DNA from 2 places in the Mycobacterium sp. ML4 genome. Region 2 is predicted to be linked to the other one. Evidence: predicted binding sites of a transcription regulator. Region 2 holds the regulator's gene; the other holds the start of a gene.
The links. The regulator LexA, encoded in region 2, represses DNA repair genes until DNA is damaged. The targets are predictions, from matches to a motif close to CGAACANNTGTTCG.
Positions count from the first base shown of each region.

Region 1: the regulator LexA is predicted to act here: its motif matches at 1,824-1,837, upstream of cofD (2-phospho-L-lactate transferase).

Region 1 covers NZ_JBTNSY010000003.1:249,887-260,040, reverse strand. The annotation lists gene ACX9NE_RS05065 (coenzyme F420-0:L-glutamate ligase) at 1-580, opposite strand, end outside; gene cofD (2-phospho-L-lactate transferase) at 586-1,572, opposite strand; gene ACX9NE_RS05055 (WhiB family transcriptional regulator) at 1,931-2,275, shown strand; gene ACX9NE_RS05050 (metallopeptidase family protein) at 2,292-2,804, opposite strand; gene ACX9NE_RS05045 (DUF3499 domain-containing protein) at 2,867-3,316, shown strand; gene ACX9NE_RS05040 (phosphomannomutase/phosphoglucomutase) at 3,418-4,809, shown strand; gene ACX9NE_RS05035 (TobH protein) at 4,806-5,876, shown strand; gene manA (mannose-6-phosphate isomerase, class I) at 5,884-7,110, shown strand; gene ACX9NE_RS05025 (hypothetical protein) at 7,294-8,004, opposite strand; gene ACX9NE_RS05020 (proton-conducting transporter transmembrane domain-containing protein) at 8,425-10,008, shown strand; gene ACX9NE_RS05015 (DUF2309 domain-containing protein) at 10,005-10,154, shown strand, end outside.
Region 2 covers NZ_JBTNSY010000010.1:99,727-109,880, forward strand. The annotation lists gene ACX9NE_RS13460 (peroxynitrite isomerase) at 1-122, opposite strand, end outside; gene nrdR (transcriptional regulator NrdR) at 144-605, opposite strand; gene ACX9NE_RS13470 (LysM peptidoglycan-binding domain-containing protein) at 766-1,272, opposite strand; gene lexA (transcriptional repressor LexA) at 1,567-2,289, shown strand; gene ACX9NE_RS13480 (LGFP repeat-containing protein) at 2,320-4,587, opposite strand; gene ACX9NE_RS13485 (TerC/Alx family metal homeostasis membrane protein) at 4,911-6,086, shown strand; gene ACX9NE_RS13490 (acyl-CoA dehydrogenase family protein) at 6,090-7,250, opposite strand; gene hflX (GTPase HflX) at 7,340-8,776, opposite strand; gene dapF (diaminopimelate epimerase) at 8,823-9,695, opposite strand; gene miaA (tRNA (adenosine(37)-N6)-dimethylallyltransferase MiaA) at 9,700-10,154, opposite strand, start outside.

The sequences.
Region 1 (10,154 bases), on a different contig from region 2:
CGACCTCGGTGACCATCAGTTCGTTGCCGTGCCGGTCGACGGCACCGGAATAGTTGTGCAGTACCGCCAGGCCCGCGGAGCCCACGGCCGCGTCGATCTGGCCGTTGCGCCAGGCGCGACCCATGGTGTCGGTGATCACCACGGCGACGGTGACACCGAGCCGCTGGTGCAGCGCGGCGCGCAGAGCGGCGGCGCTGGCGTCCGGATCCAGCGGCAGCAGCGCCAATTCCCTTCGCCCCACATTGGATCCGTCCACCCCGGCCGCCGCCTGGATCAGCCCCAGCCGGTTCTCGGTGATCAACGTCCGTTCCTTGCGCGCCAGTACCCGCACGGCCTCGTCGTCGATCAGCTTGCGGCGCAACCGGTCTCGTTCTTCGTCGTCCTGTGGCGCAGGCACCAGCCGGCCCTCGCACTTGGACACCACCTTGCTGGTCACTACCACCACGTCGCCGTCGTGCAGCCAGGGCGCGGCGGCGCTGAGTGCCGCACCCAGATCGTCACCGGGACGGAACTCCGGAAGCCCCCTGACCGGTAGGATCTCGATCTTGGCGGCCGAACCGTGCTCGCCTGCCGGCGGCAGCGCGGTCACACCGTCACGCCCGCGAGGTCCAGGCCGGCCCGCACCATGTCGGCGGTCGCCTCCGGTTGACTCATCAACAGCGGGACGGCGCGCACCGCAACACCCTCGACGTCAGCGGTGTCGCCGTCGTGGACCAGCCAGCAGTCCAGAATTCCCGTGCCGCTACGGGCGCCGTAGTGCCGGCCCACCGCTTCGGCGGTGGAAGACACCCCGATCACCGACAGGCAGGCATCGGCCATGCCGCGCAACGGCTTTCCCCCGACGATGGGGGAGTAGCCGACCACCGGGGCGCTGGTTGCCCGCAGCGCGCCTCGGATTCCCGGTACGGCCAGGATGGCGCCGACGCTGACCACCGGGTTCGACGGCGCCAGCATGACGACATCGGCCCCGGCGATAGCCGCCACCGCTTCGGTTGTCGCAGTGGCCTTTTCGGCTCCGACGAACGCGAAGCTGTGGGTCGGCACCCGGGCACGGTGCCGCACCCACCATTCCTGAAAGTGGATCGCTCGCCTGTTTCCGTCGGTGGGATCGGTGATCACCACATGCGTTTCGCAACGGTCGTCGGTGACCGGCAGCAACTGTGCGCCCGGTTGCCACCGGTCGCACAGCGCCGCGGTGATCTGCGACAGTGGATAGCCGGCACCCAGCATCTGGGTGCGCACCAGATGGGTGGCCAGGTCGCGGTCGCCGAGCATGAACCAGTCGGGCTGCACGCCATAGCGTGCGAGTTCTTCTTTCGCATGCCAGGTTTCGTCACGATGGCCCCAGCCGCGGTCCGGGTCGACGCCGCCGCCCAGGGTGTACATGCAGGTGTCGAGGTCCGGGCACACGCGGACGCCGTGAATCCAGGCGTCGTCGCCGACGTTGACGACGGCGTTCAGTTCATGGCCGGCGCCCCCGCCCTGAGCAAACTGGCCGATACCGAGCAGCCGCTGCACGCCGAGCAGGAAACGGGCGCCGCCGACTCCCCCGGCCAGAACGGTGACTTTCACACCAGGACAGTACCTGCCCGGCGGGACGCGTTAGGGTGGGGTGAATCTTGGTAACCAATGTGGCGCAAGGGACTTGTGATCAATTCGTACTCGACACGCCGTGCTCGGTGCACAACAGAATCGCCGAAATTCGATCACGAGATGGTATGGAAATGCGCCGAAGTGCTTGACCAGGGTCCCTGGCCCGTGTCTAATCACATCAGTGTCATTTCCCGGTTGGCCGGCCGGTTCCGGTGTCGCAGACCGAGATTCGATCACTTGTTCGAATTGGGCATCTGTACATCAAAACAGTGGGAAACCATTTCACTCTCTATCAGTGAGGAGGCGGAGCATGTCCTATGAGTACCTTCGGGGCGTAATGGGAGGCACACCGCACACCACTCCCGAGCCGGCTGAGACCTTCATGCCGCATGTCCGTCCTCATTTGAGCGTGGTTCCCGATGCGCCCGCCGCATTCGAACCGGAGCCGATCGAGGAGATCCCTGCCGATCAATGGCAGGACAAGGCGCTGTGCGCCCAGACCGACCCCGAAGCCTTCTTCCCGGAGAAGGGCGGCTCCACCCGCGAGGCCAAGAAGATCTGCCTGGGTTGCGAGGTCCGGCACGAGTGCCTGGAGTACGCCCTGGCTCATGACGAGCGGTTCGGTATCTGGGGTGGTCTGTCCGAACGCGAGCGTCGCCGCCTCAAACGCGGCATCATCTGATCCGGGCGTCGCCGGATCAGTCGTCGATCGTGGGGTCGATGACCGAGGGTTCCACGTCCAGATAGATGGCCACCTGGGCCACCAGGATTTCATGCAGCAGGTCACCGAGTTCGACGGTGTCTTTGGCCCGTCGCTCGATCGGCTTGCGGAACAACACAATTCGCGCTCGCGTCGCGTTACCGCGGACGTCGACACCGGCCGGGATCAGCCGGGCCAGCGCGATCGGTCCGTCGGCGATCACCTCCGGCGGCCACTGCACACTGTCGGGATCCTTGGCCGAGATGCGCGGGATCTCGTCCACCGCGACGTCTAGCTCGGAGACCCGCTCCCGCCAGCGGCGCTCGATAGGCTCATAGGCTTCCAGCACGGCCATGTCGAAACGTTCGGCCCGGCTTCGCCACCCGGGCACCGTCGGCGGTAGCAGAGGACCGCGTAGATCGCGGCCCCGCCGGCGTCCCACCCGGCCTCGGCGCCCGAAGGGCAGAGCCGATCTGTCCCCGCTCACGCGCCGATGGTAACGGTTACACATCGCCCCCGCCGATGCGCGTGTCCGCCGCTGCACCGGCGTTTCCCCGCGATAGCCTTTCGAGCGTGAACGTACCCCGACGCTGCTGCCGGCCCGGGTGTCCGCACTATGCAGTGGCAACGTTGACGTTCGTCTATTCGGACTCGACGGCGGTGGTCGGCCCGCTCGCCACCGCGCGGGAACCGCACTCGTGGGATCTTTGTGTCAACCACGCCGGCCGCATCACGGCGCCACGCGGCTGGGAACTGGTGCGCCACGCCGGGCCGCTGCCCACCCACCCCGATGAGGACGACGAACTGGTGGCACTCGCCGACGCCGTGCGCGAGGGCGGAGCGGTGGTCGCGCGTACCGCCGCACTAGTCAACGGCTTCGTCGCCGGCGACGGATTCGATGACGGGCCGCGGACCGCGGGTGTCCATGTCGCCGCCCCGGGCGGTGGCGTGCTCGCTCCGCCTGAACATCGCTCCGGACGCCGACGTGGCCATCTGCGGGTGCTGCCGGATCCGCCTGCCTAGCTTTCCGAGCTGGTGGCGACCGTATGGGTCCGGAGCCCCGCCGGGCCGATAGGCTGGCGACCAAGAGTCGTACTCACCCAGGTCGTCAGGAGCACCGGAGAATGTCGTGGCCCGCCGAGGATGTCCACCGTGTCATCAAGGCTTATGACGTTCGCGGGCTGGTCGGCGAACAGATCAACGAGGCGCTGGTCACCGATGTCGGGGCGGCGTTCGCGCGGTTGATGCGCAGCGAAGGCGCGAGCCGGGTGGTGATCGGCCACGACATGCGCGACAGTTCCCCGTCGCTGTCGGCGGCATTCGCCGCCGGGGTCACCGGTCAGGGTCTGGACGTGGTGCGCATCGGGTTGGCCTCCACCGACCAGTTGTACTTCGCCTCCGGGCTGCTGGACTGTCCTGGCGCCATGTTCACCGCGAGCCACAACCCGGCGGCCTACAACGGCATCAAACTGTGTCGCTCCGGTGCGAAGCCAGTCGGCGCCGACACGGGGCTGACGACAATCAGCGAGGACCTGATCGCCGGCGTCCCCGGTTGCGACGGGAAGCCCGGTTCGGTCACCGACAAAGATGTGCTGGACGAATACGGGGTGTTCCTGCGCTCGCTGGTCAACACCTCCGGGTTACGTCCGTTGCGGGTTGCCGTGGACGCCGGCAACGGCATGGCCGGTCATACCGCGCCGGCGGTGCTCGGCGCGATCGCCTCGATCACGTTGCTGCCCTTGTATTTTGAGTTGGACGGAACTTTTCCAAATCACGAGGCCAACCCGCTGGACCCGGCGAACCTGGTGGACTTGCAGAACTATGTCCGCGAAACCGGCGCCGATATCGGCCTGGCATTCGACGGCGACGCCGACCGCTGCTTCGTCGTCGACGAGCGTGGCAACACGGTCTCGCCGTCGACGGTGACCAGCCTGGTGGCCGCCCGGGAGCTGGGCCGCGAGATCGGCGCGACGGTGATCCACAACGTCATCACGTCGCGCGCCGTGCCGGAGTTGGTGGTCGAGCGCGGCGGCACTCCGCTGCGCTCGCGGGTCGGACACTCCTACATCAAGGCGCTGATGGCCGAGACCGGCGCGATCTTCGGCGGCGAACATTCGGCGCATTACTACTTCCGCGACTTCTGGGGCGCCGACTCCGGCATGCTGGCCGCGCTGTACGTGCTCGCAGCACTCGGCGAGCAGCAGCGCCCGCTGTCCGAACTCACCGCCGACTACCAACGCTACGAATCGTCGGGCGAGATCAACTTCACCGTGGCCGACGCGCCGGCTTGCGTGGACGCCGTCTTGAAAACTTTCGCGGGCCGCGTCCAGTCGATTGACCACCTCGACGGCGTCACCGTGGACCTGGGCGACGGCAGCTGGTTCAACCTGCGCAGCTCGAACACCGAGCCGCTCTTGCGGCTCAATGTGGAGGGGCGCAGCATCGAGGATGTGGACGCCGTGGTCGCTCAGGTCAGCGACGAAATCGCCGCGCAGGCAACCGGAGCCGTCCCGTGAGTGCCGTCGGGTCCGTCGATCTCGAGGACGCTGACGGCCTGATCGCCGCCGACCGGGACGGCCTGCTGCGGGCGGCGTCGATGGCCGGGTCCCAGGTGCGTGCGGTGGCCGCGGCGCTCGGTGAAGGCGAGCTGGACTCGTTGCGCGGTGAGGACCGGGTGCGCAGCGTGATCTGGGTGGCCGGCCGCGGGACCGCCGAGACAGCCGGCGCTCTGCTGGCGGCGACGTTGGCAGCCGCGGCCGCCGAGCCGATCGCGCTGGTCACCGAGGCGCCGCCGTGGGTCGGCCCGCTGGACGTGCTGATCGTCGCCGGTGACGATCCCGGCGATCCCGCGCTGGTCGGCGCCGCGGCGACCGGTGTACGCCGGGGAGCGCGGGTGGTGGTGGTGGCCCCGTACGAGGGCCCGTTGCGCGATTCCACGGCGGGCCGGGTCGCGGTGCTCGCGCCGCGGCTGTGGACGTCCGAGGAGTTCGGGTTGTACCGGTACCTGGCCGCCGGCCTGGCCGTGTTGCAGACCGTGGATCCCAGGCTGAGCATCGATCTCGCCGCACTCGCCGACGAATTGGATGCCGAGACACTGCGCAACAGTGCGGGCCGTGATCTGTTCACCAACCCCGCGAAAACGCTGGCCAGCCGGATGACGGACGCTCAGATCGCGCTGGCCGGCGACAGTGCCGCGACCCTGGCGCTGGCCCGGCACGGCAGTGCGGTGTTATTGCGGGTCGCGCAGCAGGCCGCCGCGGCCGTCGGTCTCGGCGATGCGGTGGCCGCGTTGCGCAACGCGCCGCGCGGATTCGGCGAACCCACCGACGCGCTCTTCCACGACGACCAGATCGACGGACCGCTGCCCCAGCGACTGCGCGTGCTGGCACTGACGCTGTCCGCGGAGCGGACGGTGGTGGCCGCGCGGGTGGCCGGGTACGACGACGTCTTCCTGGTCGGGGCGGAGGATGTGCCGGACCAGCCGTCCGTGCCGACCGGGGCGGGGCGTGCCGAGCAGCAACTGGCAGTATTGGCCGTTCGGCTGGAGATGGCCGCGGTTTACCTGCGACTGGCACGGGGATAGAGAGACGGTGGAACTTCTACGCGGAGCGTTGCGCACGTACGCCTGGGGATCACGCACCGCAATCGCCGAATTCACCGGGCGGCCGGTGCCGGCCATCCATCCCGAAGCCGAACTATGGTTCGGGGCCCATCCCGGTGACCCGGCGTGGCTGGAGACGCCTCACGGCGAAACCTCGTTGTTGGCGGCACTCACCGCCGACCCCGAGGGTCAGCTCGGGCCTGCGTCGCGCGCGCGGTTCGGTGACGTGCTGCCGTTCCTGGTCAAGGTGCTGGCCGCCGACGAGCCGCTGTCCCTGCAGGCGCACCCGAGTGCTGCGCAGGCGCTCGAGGGTTTCGCCCGCGAAGAGCGACTGGGTATTCCGATCAACTCGCCGGTCCGCAACTACCGCGACACCAGCCACAAGCCGGAGTTGCTGGTGGCGTTGCAGCCCTTCGAGGCGCTGGCCGGCTTCCGGCAGGCGTCGCGAACCATCGATCTGTTGCGGGCGCTGAACGTATCTGATCTCGACCCATTCATCGATCTGCTCGACGACCAGTCCGACGCGGACGGCCTGCGTGCGCTGTTCACCACGTGGATCACCGCACCCCAGCCCGATCTCGACGTGCTGGTGCCTGCCGTGCTCGACGGTGCGATCGTGTACATCAGTTCCGGGGCAACGGAATTCGCGGCCGAGGTCAAGACCCTGCTGGAATTGGGGGAGCGTTACCCCGGTGATGCCGGGGTGCTGGCGGCGTTGCTGCTCAACCGCATCACCCTGGGCCCGTGCGAGGCGATCTTCCTGCCGGCCGGCAACCTGCACACCTACCTGCGCGGTTTCGCGGTGGAGGTGATGGCCAACTCCGACAACGTGTTACGCGGCGGACTCACGCCCAAGCACGTCGACGTGCCCGAACTGCTACGGGTGCTGGACTTCGCACCGACCGCAGAAGCGCAACTGCGCCCGTCCGTGCACCGCGACGGCCTGGAACGCATCTATGACACTCCGACCGACGAATTCGCGCTAGCTCTGCTGGTGCTCGACGGCGACCACCTCGGTCACGAGGTCGACGCGGCGTGCAGCCACGACGGCCCGCAGATCCTGTTGTGCGCGGAGGGATCTCTGACGGTGTATGGCAAATCCGGATCGCTGACTCTGGAGCGCGGAGTGGCCGCCTGGGTCGGTGCCGACGATGGCCCGATCCGGCTTTCCGCGGAACGTCCGGCTAAGCTGTTCCGGGCTACGGTGGGCTTGTAATCGTTCGCGCAGGTCCCATCGCCCGACAGATGAACTACCGAATCCGAAAGTGCCGCTTCGGGCTTACTCGCGGTCGCATCCATCATCGTTGAGGCCGCTCAGGCAACTGCCGTTCCGACGCCGCACGAACGTCGGCCTGATTGATCCGGGCATAGCCGGGCCCGTGCAGGACTATTGCTTCGGTCACTGCCGGCGGCCGGGCGCCGGCTGCGGTGCCCGCAGCAGCACCACCGCCGCAAGGACGATCCATATCGCCGGAGGAAAGTTGGCGATCACCACCGGGCCCCACCCACCTGGGTTATAGAAACTGGTGACATCCACCGCTCCGCCGTACATAGAGGGCACCCCCGCCGCGCAAAGTACCGCGCCGGTGTAGGCGACCCACCTACTCCAGCGTGGCAGAACCCCGGTGGACGCGGTGGCGTAACCGGCCGCACCCAAGAACAACCCCGTGATAGCGAAGGCGATGGAGCTGTTGTAGATCAAGATGGTGCCCATGGTCAGGGTCCGCGCCGCGGACGGATCTGGATTCCCGCCGAGAGCATCGAGCGCGGAGGCTCCTTCCAGACCGTTGGCCACCAGCGTCACCCCCACCCAGACCGCCATGGACCCGAACACCAACGTGGCGGCCCACTCGTAGGCCGGATCGGCCCGGCGGATCAGATGGCTCAGAGCGGCCGCGAAGACCATAGCGGCCACGTACAGCCCCAGATCCAGTAGCACCCTGGTCAAAATTACGTTGTGCAGCCGAGACGCCTCCTGAGCCATCGCGGGGCCATCGTAGAACGAAACCGAGGGATCGCCTTTCCTGTACAGCGGGAACTGGGCCATCCACAGCAGGACCATCGCCACGGCACCCCAGCCCGCGATGCGCCGGATCTTGAGCTCTGTCACGTTCGTCCTCCTCGATAGGCGAGCAGTTCAGCTGCCCGGCAATCCCGCGTCCGGGGTCCTTGATTCTGCCGCTGAGGCCAAGGGCACGAAGCCGCATCAGCAGATAGGGGTCCGCAGGTGCAGCCCATCGGCTAACACTCCTCCGTCCCGGCCGAATCCTGAGGAAGCTTTCCGAGAAGGATCTACAGGGCGTTGCATGCGCTGGTCCGCGACCACGCCGGCTATGGCTCGTCCCGCCGGGCCTGGGCACCCCCCGGGGATGGCCCTCGGTCGCGGCTCAGGGCGCCGGTCGCTCACAACACGTCACGGGACCTGTAATTTATGAAAAATATTTCACGTTATTTGACGGACGTAATCGGTATCGCGTAATCTAGCTCGCATGACTTCCCGGAGACTAGCGAACACCGTCGGCGGTGTCCTGTGAGTGCGGCACTAGTCGGCATCTTGGTACTGCCCCTGCTCGCGTCGCTCAGCGCGCTCGCGATCGGATCGCGTCACCCTCGTCTCGTCGGCTACCTGGGTGCCGCGGCCGCCGGGGCGGGTCTATTATTCGCGGCTGTCGTGACCGTGCACGTCGTCGCACACCGTTCGGTGTCGGCCACTGTCCGCGCAGCCGATGGTCAGCTCATCGCAGCGGTGGGAGTCAACCGTCTCAGCGCGCTGCTGCTGGTGTTGGTGTACGGGGTCAGCATGGTGGTGCAGATTTTCGCCCTGCGTTATCTGGCCTGCGACCGGCGTAGCGGGTGGTTCACCGCCGGTACCGGCCTATTGACTTCCGCCTCGGCCGGCCTGATGACCTCGGGGACCCTGATCGGGCTGGCCGTTTGCTGGACATTGGCCGGCGTCGCGCTGTGCCTGCTACTGGCCACCTATTGGGAGTTGCCGGCTGCCCGCGATGGCGTACGTCGCACAGCGATCGCCTTCGCGGTGGGCGATGTCGCCCTGTGGTTGGCGGTCGGCGCGGTGACGATGCGGTGGGGCAACATCAATCTGTTCGACCTGGGTCCCGAGCGCTTCGCACACGGGTCATCAGTGGTGGTGGTGGCGACCGGCTTGATTGTGGTGGCCGCTTTGTCGCGCTCGGCACAGATCCCATTCCACCGGTGGTTGCCGGCAACCCTAGCTGCCCCGACTCCGGTCTCGGCGTTACTCCACGCGGGTGTGGTCAATGCCGGTGGTGTCCTGCTGGTTCGGCTCAGCCCGATAGTGAGCGGATCGGCGGTTGCGATGGCACTCGCGTTCACCGCCGGCACGCTGAGCGTGCTGTACGGCGGCGTCGTGATGCTCACCAAGTCCGACATCAAAGGCTCGTTGGTGTACTCCACGATGGCCCAGATGGGCTTCATGATCCTGACCTGCGGGCTGGGGTTATCTGCGGCGGCCATCTTCCACCTGGTCGGCCACGGGTTTTACAAGGCCACCCTGTTTCTGGCGTCCGGCTCGGCGATCGCCAAGCGCCGCCAGAAGGCCGCTCGGCCACCGGCGCCAACCCTGACCCCGGTCCGGTGGGCGTGGGTACAGGTGGCCGCCATGCTGATTCCTGCAGCCGCCCTGTGGGCCGCCAGCAGTGTGGTCCACCTACCACACGCCGAACACGGCTCCGCCCAGGCGTTGATCGTCTTCACCTGGGCGACGGCCGCCGCAGCGTTGAGCGGCTGGCTGGCGCGCAGCCCGGGTGCGCCCGCGGCATTCGTCGGGGTCGTCGCACTGATGGTCGCCGCCATCGGCTATGTGGCGCTGGTCGGCGCGGTGACCGCATTCCTGACTCCTGACCTGCCCCCGGTAACGGTGCCCTCCGCCTCGTTCCTCGGCATCGTTGCGGTGGCCGTCGTTCTGGGCGCGCTGGCCCTGATGCGGCAAGCTCCGCCCAGCGGCTGGCTAGGTCGCCTGCAGCGCACCATTTACGCCAGAGCTCTCAGCGCCGGCCACGTTCCGGCGGCCCGCCCTCAACCCGTCTTGGATACCAGGCCGGTAATTCACCACGTGACAGGAGCAATGCAGTGACCATCGTGGCCGACCACCTCGACGTCGACACCCGTCGCGCGCAACTGCGCAGCGAGGTCAACCTGGCCTCCCGGGTGCTGCCCACCCACTATCCGCTCGAGACCTTCATCGCGGTCAATCCGCTGTCGGGATTGGAATCGATGCCC
Region 2 (10,154 bases):
AAAGCAACTTCTTCGAAGTATTCGAACGGCTCGATGGTGGGGTACTCACCCGCCCCTCGGCCGGACCACGTGCCCAGCAGTGGCGCCAATGCTTCCAGATCGGGATGTAGGTCTACTGGCATGAGAGGAGCCTAGGGCCCCGATCAGCCCGGAGTCGACACGTTGCGATGAGCACGCAGCGCCTCGATCTCCCGCTCGAAATCGTCGGCCGACGAAAACGACCGGTAGACCGAGGCGAAACGCAGGTAGGCCACCTCGTCCAGCTCGCGCAGCGGGCCCAGGATGGCCAACCCGACTTCGTGGCTGGGAACCTCCGGCCCGGCGGCCCGTACCGAATCTTCCACCTGCTGGGCCAGCAGATTCAACGCGTCGTCGTCGACCTGTCGGCCCTGACAGGCCCGGCGCACACCGCTGATCACTTTTTCGCGACTGAACGGCTCCGTCACACCGCTGCGCTTGACCACGGCCAGCACCGCGGTCTCCACCGTGGTGAATCTGCGCCCACACTCGGGACAGGACCGGCGGCGACGAATGGCCTGGCCTTCGTCGGTTTCCCGCGAATCGATCACCCTGGAATCGGGATGCCGGCAGAACGGGCAGTGCATAACCGCTCCTTTGCCGCGCCTGATCAGGGGTACCGCAGAACCAACCCGAGAGTACCTGCGCATTCGCGACGGGGCCAACGCTGGCACGATCCGACTGTGCCCCCCGCGATGATCACCGAGGAGCGTTGGCGCAGAGCGGCATTCGCGGTACGCCGCAGCCCTAGCCAATCGGCGCGATCAACGTCTGACCTGCCGACACCGCGTTGGAGTCCAGCGCGTTCAGATTCCGGATACGTTCCACGACATCGCCGACCGGCGCCCCGGGCGCGACGCGAGTCGCCAACTGCTGCAGCGATTCCCCGGGTTCCACGCGCACCACTGCGAGCGCCGAGGGCACCTGGGCGGACACATCGGCCGGTTCCTGGTTTCTCATGCTCCCGAAATTGGCCATGAGCCCGAGCCAGAGTGTGATGAGGCCCGCAACCAACGCCAGGGCCGCCGTCGTCAGCACCGAGACCGGACGCCGGCGGTGCGACGCCGTCGATACCGCGACACCGGTGCCGTGGTAGCGCAGCGGCGCACCTTCCGGGCGCGCGGGGCCGGGCCTGTTTGAACGGACCCGCCCCGCGCGGTAGCGCGACGATTCGTCGATCGGCCTGTTTACAGGCCTGTTCACCAGCCTCTGGCCGTTCCAGGTGCGCTGTGGGCCCGCGTAGCTGATAGTCATCTTGTTGCCTCCGGCTCGACTCCGTGTCGCTCGTGTGTTCGACCGTAGTCGCTCAAGTGTTCGATATCGAACATCTGAGCGACGCGTGTCGCGCGAGCAAAACGATAAACCTCGCCACCGACAAGAGTTTGTCGGTGCAACCAGCTGGATGACTTTCGAATACCCGATCCGGCAGAAAGTTACACGCTTGTGATTCGCCGAATCCGGCCAGCTGGACGGCGGTTCCGGCCAGATGTGACACGCCGGTCGAACACATGTTTGATTCTGCGGCCAGGTGTGGTTACATTCAGTGCCATGAACGACAGCAACGACCCCCCGGTAGCTGATCGAACCGCCTCCGGCGGAGCCGCGCACGATGACCGCCCGCATGCCGTCGACGCGCCGCTGACCGAGCGGCAGCGCACCATCCTCGAAGTAATCCGTGCCTCGGTCACCTCCCGCGGATATCCCCCGAGCATCCGAGAGATCGGCGACGCCGTGGGCCTGACATCGACGTCTTCGGTCGCCCACCAGTTGCGCACCCTCGAACGCAAGGGCTACCTGCGACGCGACGCTAACCGTCCGCGCGCCGTCGATGTCCGCGCGGCCGACGACGCCGTCACGCCGCCCGCCACCGACGTGGCCGGCTCCGACGCCCTGCCAGAACCGACATTCGTACCCGTGCTGGGGCGTATCGCGGCCGGTGGTCCGATTCTCGCCGAGGAGGCGGTCGAGGACGTCTTTCCGCTACCGCGCGAGCTGGTCGGCGAGGGGACGTTGTTCCTGCTCAAGGTGGTCGGCGATTCGATGGTCGAAGCGGCCATCTGCGACGGCGACTGGGTGGTGATCCGCCAACAGAACGTTGCCGACAACGGCGACATCGTGGCCGCCATGATCGATGGTGAGGCCACCGTCAAGACCTTCAAGAGGGCGGGCGGTCAGGTGTGGCTGATGCCGCACAATCCGGCCTTCGATCCGATTCCCGGCAACGACGCGACTGTGCTGGGCAAGGTCGTCACCGTCATCCGAAAGGTCTAGGCCCCCCGGTTCACCGGGGCTCCGGGCGTGTCAGTCGGCCTTGACGAAGCCGTTCGCCTGCGCGACCGACTCGCTGGCGAACCAGATCTCGGCCAGCGTGTCGTGGTACAGCGCGCTGGTCGGCGTGTAGTACAAGCCGAACCGGGCACTGGCCTTGATCGGATAACCCTCGGGCGCCCGGTATGGGTCGTCGTCGAGGGGCAGATGAATGGTAGGACGCGCAGAAGCGCCCGGGGACGCTTGCGGAGCTTCGGCCAGCGGCGCCGCCGCGTAGGCCGCCTCGGCGGCTGCCGGCGCGTATCCCGGGTCGTCGGCGGCGGCATGCCGGCCTTTTCTCACCTCGGGGACCTCGACCGCCTCCGGAGAAGCCATGTCGGGCATCTCCTCCTCGGCGGGGACTCCGCGGGGGTAGAAGATGTCGGGGAATTCGTCCGGCTGATGCGTTCGCGGAACCTCGACCTCCTGCTCTGACGGCGCCGGTGTATGTGGTACCTCGGATTCCGCCGCAAAGGACTCCGGTGACACCGTTTCCGCGATCTGTGGCTCAACCCCGAGTTGACCGAAGGCACCACGCGTCACGATGGGCGTCGGAGTGGTATCGACCGCGTCGGGGTCCTCGTCACCCTCGAATTCGCCGGCGTCCTCGTACTCCTGATCGCCGCCCTGCTCGCCTCGCGGCGCGTACTCGTCGTCATAGGCGTCGTCGTCGTAGCCGTCGTCGTATTCCCCGGGGGGAGAACCGTGTTCCTGCGCGCCGACAGCCGCCCCGCCTCGCGACCAGCTCACCCGTGGCGCTGCGCCGTACTCCGGCACCTCGTGCTCTTCGGGGTGGTGCTCGACGGGCGGGAAGCGCTCGGAACCGTAGTCGGCATCATCGTGCGACCAGTGCCCCTCGGCCACGGCGTCGAACTCCTCGGCCACGTCGCGACCGTGACCGTAGGCGGGGACGTCCCGACCATGGCGGCGCCGGCGCAGTCCGATGACCACCAACACGAACATCACGACCAGCAGCAGCACCGGCACCGCTGCCACCAGCCACCACCAGTGGAAGGTGAACTTCTTCCCGGGCGACGGTGCCGCGGAATTGCTCGGCTGGTTCTGCCCCGACACCTGCAGACCGGACAGCAGCGGGGCCAGGTTCGCCGGATCGGTGGTGAAGGTGTTCTTCGCGCGGTTCCACGAAACCTTGCCGCCGGTGAATTTCTGCGACACCACGTCGCCGTCCACGGTCTGATCACCGACCGGCGCGCCCAGCTTTCCGGTCGCGCCTTTGAGTTTGTCCCAGGCCGCCTTCATGGCCCCACGCACGACGAAGGCGCCATGGTCGGGAGTCCAGAAGATGACGGGCTTGTCGGCTGCCGAGAACGTCGCGATCCGGCTGGCCGGAGTGATGCCGCCGTCGGTCTCGTTGGCGATCGGGAAGCCCAGGTCGCTGCTGACCGGTCCACCCAGGGACTCATATTTCTGGAGGATCGGCCCTTCCACGGCGTTAGCGCCGGTCGCAGGGCTGAAGAAGATCTTGCCGCCGTTGAACTCCTGAACGATGCCGTCGCCGCCAATGGGACTGGGCCCGTCCTTCTTGGCGCCCAGAGGGCCGTTCGCGCCACCTGCGGCGCGCCACGCCATGTTGATCGCGGCGGTCGGATCGATCGCTATCTGCAGCCCTTTGAGCTGCTCGGCCAGCCCCGGCGGATTGGTGGTGAACTCCTTGGTCTTACGGTTCCAGGACACCTCGCCGCCGGTGAACTTCTGCGAAGCAACCTCACCGTCGTAGGTTTCGTCGCCGATCGGCGCGCCGAGTACTCCACCCGAGCTGCCGAGTTTGTCCCATGCCGCGTTGAGCGCGCCGCGAACCACGAACGCACCGTGGTCCGGCGTCCAGAAGATCACCGGGTTGTCGCTGGCCGAGAACGTGCTCACCCGGCTGTCGGGCCCGGCAAGACCGGGAACCTCGTTGATGGTCGGAAATCCCAGATCGCTGTTAGCCGGACCGCCGAGCGATTCGTACTTGTCCAGGATCGGGCCGAACATGAACTTGGCGCCGGTGGCCGGCGTGAAGTACATCTTGCCGCCGTCGAAGTCCAGCGCGAATCCATCCCCGACGGGATAGACGTCGCCTTTCCTGGCCCCGAGGGTTGACGAGGCTCCCCCGGCCTTCTCCCACGCGGCCATCATGGCGACCTCGGCGTCGCCGATCGGAGACGCCGACGCGGTCGGCGCCAGCAACCCCAGGGCCAGCCCGGTTGCCAGCGCGGCGGACGTCAGGCCGATCAGCGCACGCGCGACCAACTTGTTCAATTGACCCCTCTGCCCGTTCACCAAGCCTCCCAGCCGATGCCCTGCCCACCTGGCGAGCAGGCGGCTTCACCGCCGTGGGCTGTTCCCCAGCTACGACACGAATCGTCACCGGGCTCGCATAACTTTGCTCTAGCGAACGAGAAATGCGAAGTCAAATCGTACACATTACGGAAACGGATACCGAGCCGATGTCGAAATGATGCCGGCCCGCGCTCGTGTCGCGAGAAACCGAGCTGCGGCGCGCGCCGACATTGCGTTACCGTGCCGGAGACAAGATCCTGCCGGGCATGTCGGCCAACCACGAGAGAGGAAACCCCGCCCCAATGGGTGTTTCCGGGCTTGTCTGGACCATCACGATCGTCCTGATCGTCGGCTTGATGCTGTTCGACTACACCTTTCAGGTACGCAAAACCCACGTGCCGACGCTACGTGAAGCCGTGACGTGGTCCGTGGCCTACATCGGTATTGCGGTGCTTTTCGGTCTCGGCGTGGCCATTCTGGGCAGCCCCCGCATGGCCGTCGAATACTTCGCCGGCTACCTGAGCAACGAAGCCCTGTCAGTGGATAACCTTTTCGTGTTCCTGCTGATCATCAGCAGCTTTTCGGTTCCACGGGTGGCCCAGCAGAAGGCGCTGCTGTTCGGCATCGTGTTCGCGCTCATCGCCCGCACGGTGTTCATCGTGGTCGGTGGCGCGCTCATCGACAGCTTCAATGCCGCGTTCTACGTGTTCGGCCTGGGCCTGTTGATGATGGCCGGCAAGGTTGCCAAACCGGAAGCCGCACAAGACCGCAGCCCCGACAACCTGATCATCAGGTTGTCCAGTCGCTGGTTGCGGACGGCCAGCGACTACGACGGCGATGGGCTGTTCATCGTGCAGGACGGCAAGCGGGTTCTGACTCCGCTGCTGCTGGTGATGATCGCGCTCGGCGGCACCGACCTGTTGTTCGCCTTCGACTCGGTGCCGGCGATGTTCGGTCTGACCCAGAACATCTACCTGGTGTTCGCCGCAACCGCGTTCTCCCTGATGGGGCTACGTCAGTTGTACTTCCTGATCGACAATCTGCTGGATCGGCTGGTCTATCTCTCCTACGGGCTCGCCGTGATACTGGCCTTTATCGGGGTGAAGCTGATCTTGGAAGCGTTGCACGCCAACAACCTGCCGTTCATCAACCACGGCAGGCCGATCGCGGTGGTTGAGTTGAGTACGACGGTGTCATTGCTGGTGATCATCCTCGTGCTGCTGACAACTACGCTGACGTCGCTGTTCTCGGCGCGCGGACGAACGCAGAATGCCGTGAGCCGGGCGCGTCGGCACGCTGTGGAATACCTCAGCCTGACCGAGGATCCGGTCGACCGGGAGACGATCTACGCCGAGCTGCTGGCCGCCGAACGCCAGATCGATGCACTCCCAGCCAGATACACCGCAGCGATCGAGCGGGACACCGAGTTCACCGCGTTACTGCAACGAGTACACGACGCCCACGGTGCCGCGGGCTAGACCTCAGACACCGAGTCCGCGGCCGATGATCTCCTTCATGATCTCGGTCGTGCCACCGTAGATGGTCTGTACCCGCGCATCGAGATAGGCACGGGCGACGTTGTATTCGCGCATGTAGCCATAGCCGCCGTGCAGCTGCAGGCAGCGGTCGATCAGATGGACCTGCTTCTCCGTCGAGTACCACTTGGCCATGGCGGCCTGTTCAGCCGTCAACTTTTCTTCGAGATGCAAAGCGATGAACTGGTCGACCATGATGCGCACCACGGTGGCCTCAGTGGCAAGTTCGGCCAGCAGGAACCTGCTGTTCTGGAAACTGCCGATCGGCTTGCCGAAAGCCTTGCGCTCCTTGGTGTATTGCAAGGTCTGCTCGAGCACCGATTCCATGGCGGACGCCGCCATGATCGCGATGTTGATCCGCTCCTGCGGCAGGTTCTGCATGAGGTAGATGAAGCCCATGCCCTCTTCGCCCAGCAGGTTTTCGGCCGGCACCTTCACATCGACGAAGGACAGTTCGGCGGTGTCCTGGGCGTCCAGACCGATCTTGTCCAGATGACGGCCGCGTTCGAAGCCCTCCATGCCGCGCTCGACGACCAGCAGGCTGAACCCCTGCGCGCCCTTCTCCGGGTCCGTCTGAGCCACCACGATCACCAGGTCGGAGTTGATTCCGTTGGTGATGAACGTCTTTGACCCGTTGAGCACGTAGTGGTCACCCTCTTTGACCGCCCGGGTCTTGATGCCCTGCAGGTCGCTGCCGGTGCCGGGCTCGGTCATCGCGATCGCCGTGATCAGTTCTCCGGTGCAGAATTTCGGCAGCCAGCGCTGCTTCTGCTCGTCGTTGGTCAGTTTCAGCAGATAAGGCGCGACGACGTCGTTATGCAGACCGAACCCGATGCCGCTGTAGCGCCCGATGACGGTTTCCTCGGTGACGATCGTGTTGTAGCGGAAGTCCGGGTTTCCCCCGCCGCCGTACTCCTCGGGCACCGCCATGCCCAGAAATCCCTGCTTGCCGGCTTCGAGCCACACTCCGCGGTCGACGATGTGCGCTTTCTCCCATTCGTCGTGGTACGGCGCGACGTGGCGATCCAGGAAGGCGCGGTAGGACTCTCGAAACAGCTCATGTTCGGGTTCGAACAGTGTGCGCTGGTATTTGACGGCGCTGCCCATGCGTGCGACCTCCGGCTGTCATAGGTGGAAGACTCCTGCGCCCAACATATACCAACCGGGTGGTTGGTCGGCGGGGACGGTCCGTGAGGTCAGGCGTTGGAACCGAATTGCCGCAGCGCGGCGGCCAGCGCCACCGGAACCCGGGCCTGGATCCGGGTGCCGTCTGCCTGGTGTTCCGCCTGCTGCACCCGCCCGTCGGAGTGCACCCGCGCCACCAGGTCGCCACGGTGGTAGGGGATGACGACATCCACGGCGGTGTCGGTCGGCACCGCGAGCTCGGCCATCCGCCGTCGCAGCGCGTCGATGCCGTCGCCGGTGCGCGCGGATACGAATACCGCTCCGGGCAGTTCGTGGCGCAACCCGGCCAGCGTCGGACCCGCGGCGGCGTCGATCTTGTTCACAACCACCAGCTCCGGCGGTGCTTGCGCGCCGTGATCGGCGATCACATCGGAGATCACCTGACGGACGGTGCTGATCTGGGCCAGTGGGTTGGTGTCGGAGCCGTCGACGACGTGCACCAGGAGGTCGGCGTCGACAACCTCCTCGAGCGTGGAGCGGAACGCCTCGACCAGCTGCGTGGGCAGATGCCGCACGAAGCCGACGGTGTCGGTGATGACGAATGGTCGACCGTCCTCGAATTCAGACCGACGGGTGGTGGGTTCCAGCGTGGCGAACAGCGCGTCCTGCACCAGCACCCCGGCCCCGGTCAGGGCGTTGAGCACGCTGGATTTGCCGGCGTTGGTGTAGCCCACGATGGCGATCGAAGGCAGGTCGGCATGCAGGCGCCGGCTGCGCTGGGTGTCACGGACCTGCTTCATGTCCCTGATCTCACGCTTGAGCTTGGACATGCGTTCGCGGATGCGACGCCGGTCGGTTTCGATCTTGGTTTCACCGGGTCCACGAAGGCCGACACCGCCTCCACTGCCGCCCGCGCGACCGCCGGCCTGCCGCGACATCGACTCACCCCAGCCGCGCAGCCGCGGGAGCATGTACTCCATCTGCGCCAGCGATACCTGTGCCTTGCCTTCCCGGCTGGTGGCGTGCTGGGCGAAGATGTCGAGAATCAGCGCGGTACGGTCGATGACCTTGACCTTGACGGCCTTTTCCAGCGCGGTCAGCTGAGCCGGTGACAGCTCGCCGTCGCAGATCACCGTGTCGGCACCGGTGGCCAGCACCACCTCACGCAGTTCTTGGGCCTTACCCGAGCCGATGTAGGTAGACGGGTCGGGCCGGTCGCGGCGCTGAATCAACCCTTCGAGGACCTGCGAGCCGGCGGTCTCGGCCAAGGCGGCCAACTCGGCCAGGCTGGCCCGGTTGTCCGCCGAGCTGCCTTCGGTCCAGACGCCCACCAGCACCACGCGTTCCAGCCGCAGCTGGCGGTACTCGACCTCGGAGATGTCGGCGAGTTCGGTCGACAGCCCGGCCACCCGCCGCAGCGCTGACCGGTCTTCGAGGGCCAGCTCGCCGGTGCTGGGCTCCGGCACGGTGTGGTCGGGAAATTCGGGAAATGACTCAGAATTTTTCATAGGCAATAAGCAATGTTGCACGCCGACTCGGCGTCATGCACCCCAATTAACGCTCCTGCGCGCACCACCATTCCCCGCTCACCTCGCCGCGGGCAACCAGCACCGACGGACCCCGCAGGAAGCTGGTGGCGTCGGTGACGGTGACGTTGACGTCGCCACCGGGGACCCGCACGGTGAGTATGCCGGTGTGCGCACCGGTGGCGTCCAGCGCCGCGACGGCGGCCGCCACGATTCCGGTACCACATGAGCGGGTTTCCCCGACGCCGCGTTCGTGCACGCGCATGCAGACCAGCCCGTCAACCGGGACGGTGAGCACCTCGACGTTGACTCCTTCCGGGAACTGTTCCGCGTCGAACTGCACGGGCGCCGCGACATCCAGTTCCGCCAGGCCGTCGGGGGTGAGCTGCGGATCCGCGCACGCCAGATGCGGGTTCCCGACGTCGACAGCCAGGCCGCGAAACCGCCTGCCGCCCACCACCGCGTGGCCGCTACCAAGCGCGTTGGCCTTGCCCATGTCCACGGTGACGTCGGCGTCGGTCGCATCGACGTGGTGCATGACGACCGGTCGCGGCCCGGCGAGCGACCCGACGACAAACTCGTCCCGCGTCTCGAGGCCGCTGGCGCGCAGGTAATGCGCGAAGACCCGTACCCCGTTCCCGCACATCTGGGCCGTCGACCCGTCGGCGTTGCGGTAGTCCATATACCAGTCGGATTCGCCGACCCCGTCGGGCAGCCGTTCGAGCACACCGGCGCTGCGGGCTGCCGCGGCGGTGGTGACCCGCAGTACACCGTCGGCGCCCAGGCCACGGCGCCGGTCGCACAAAGCGGCGATGCGCACAGCAGAGAGGGCAACCCGGCAATCCACGTCGGGCAATAGCACGAAGTCGTTCTGGGTGCCGTGGCCCTTGGCGAATCTCACCAGATCAGGTTACGTGCCGCCATACCCGCACGACGTCATCGACCGCGCCGGCATCGGACGGGTCGATCCAGTGCACGCGGTGGTCGCGGCGAAACCAGGAACGCTGGCGCCGGACGTAGCGGCGGGTGCCCACGAACGTCTGCTCCTGCGCGTGATGCAGCAGATCCGGGGTGCCGCCGGCATCGAGTGCCGCGAGCACTTGCGCGTAGCCCAGTGCCCGCGAAGCCGTCACTCCCTCGCGCAGACCCCGGCCCACTAGCGCGTGCACCTCCGCGACCAGCCCTTCGGCGAACATCAGTTCCGTGCGCCGTGCCAACCTCTCATCGAGAACCGTTGTCTGACAATCCAATCCGACGATCACGGTATCCCAGCGAGCCGCACCGATGCGGGGTGCGGACGCCGCGAACGGCCGGCCGGTGATCTCGATCACCTCCAGCGCCCGGACGGTGCGGCGGCCGT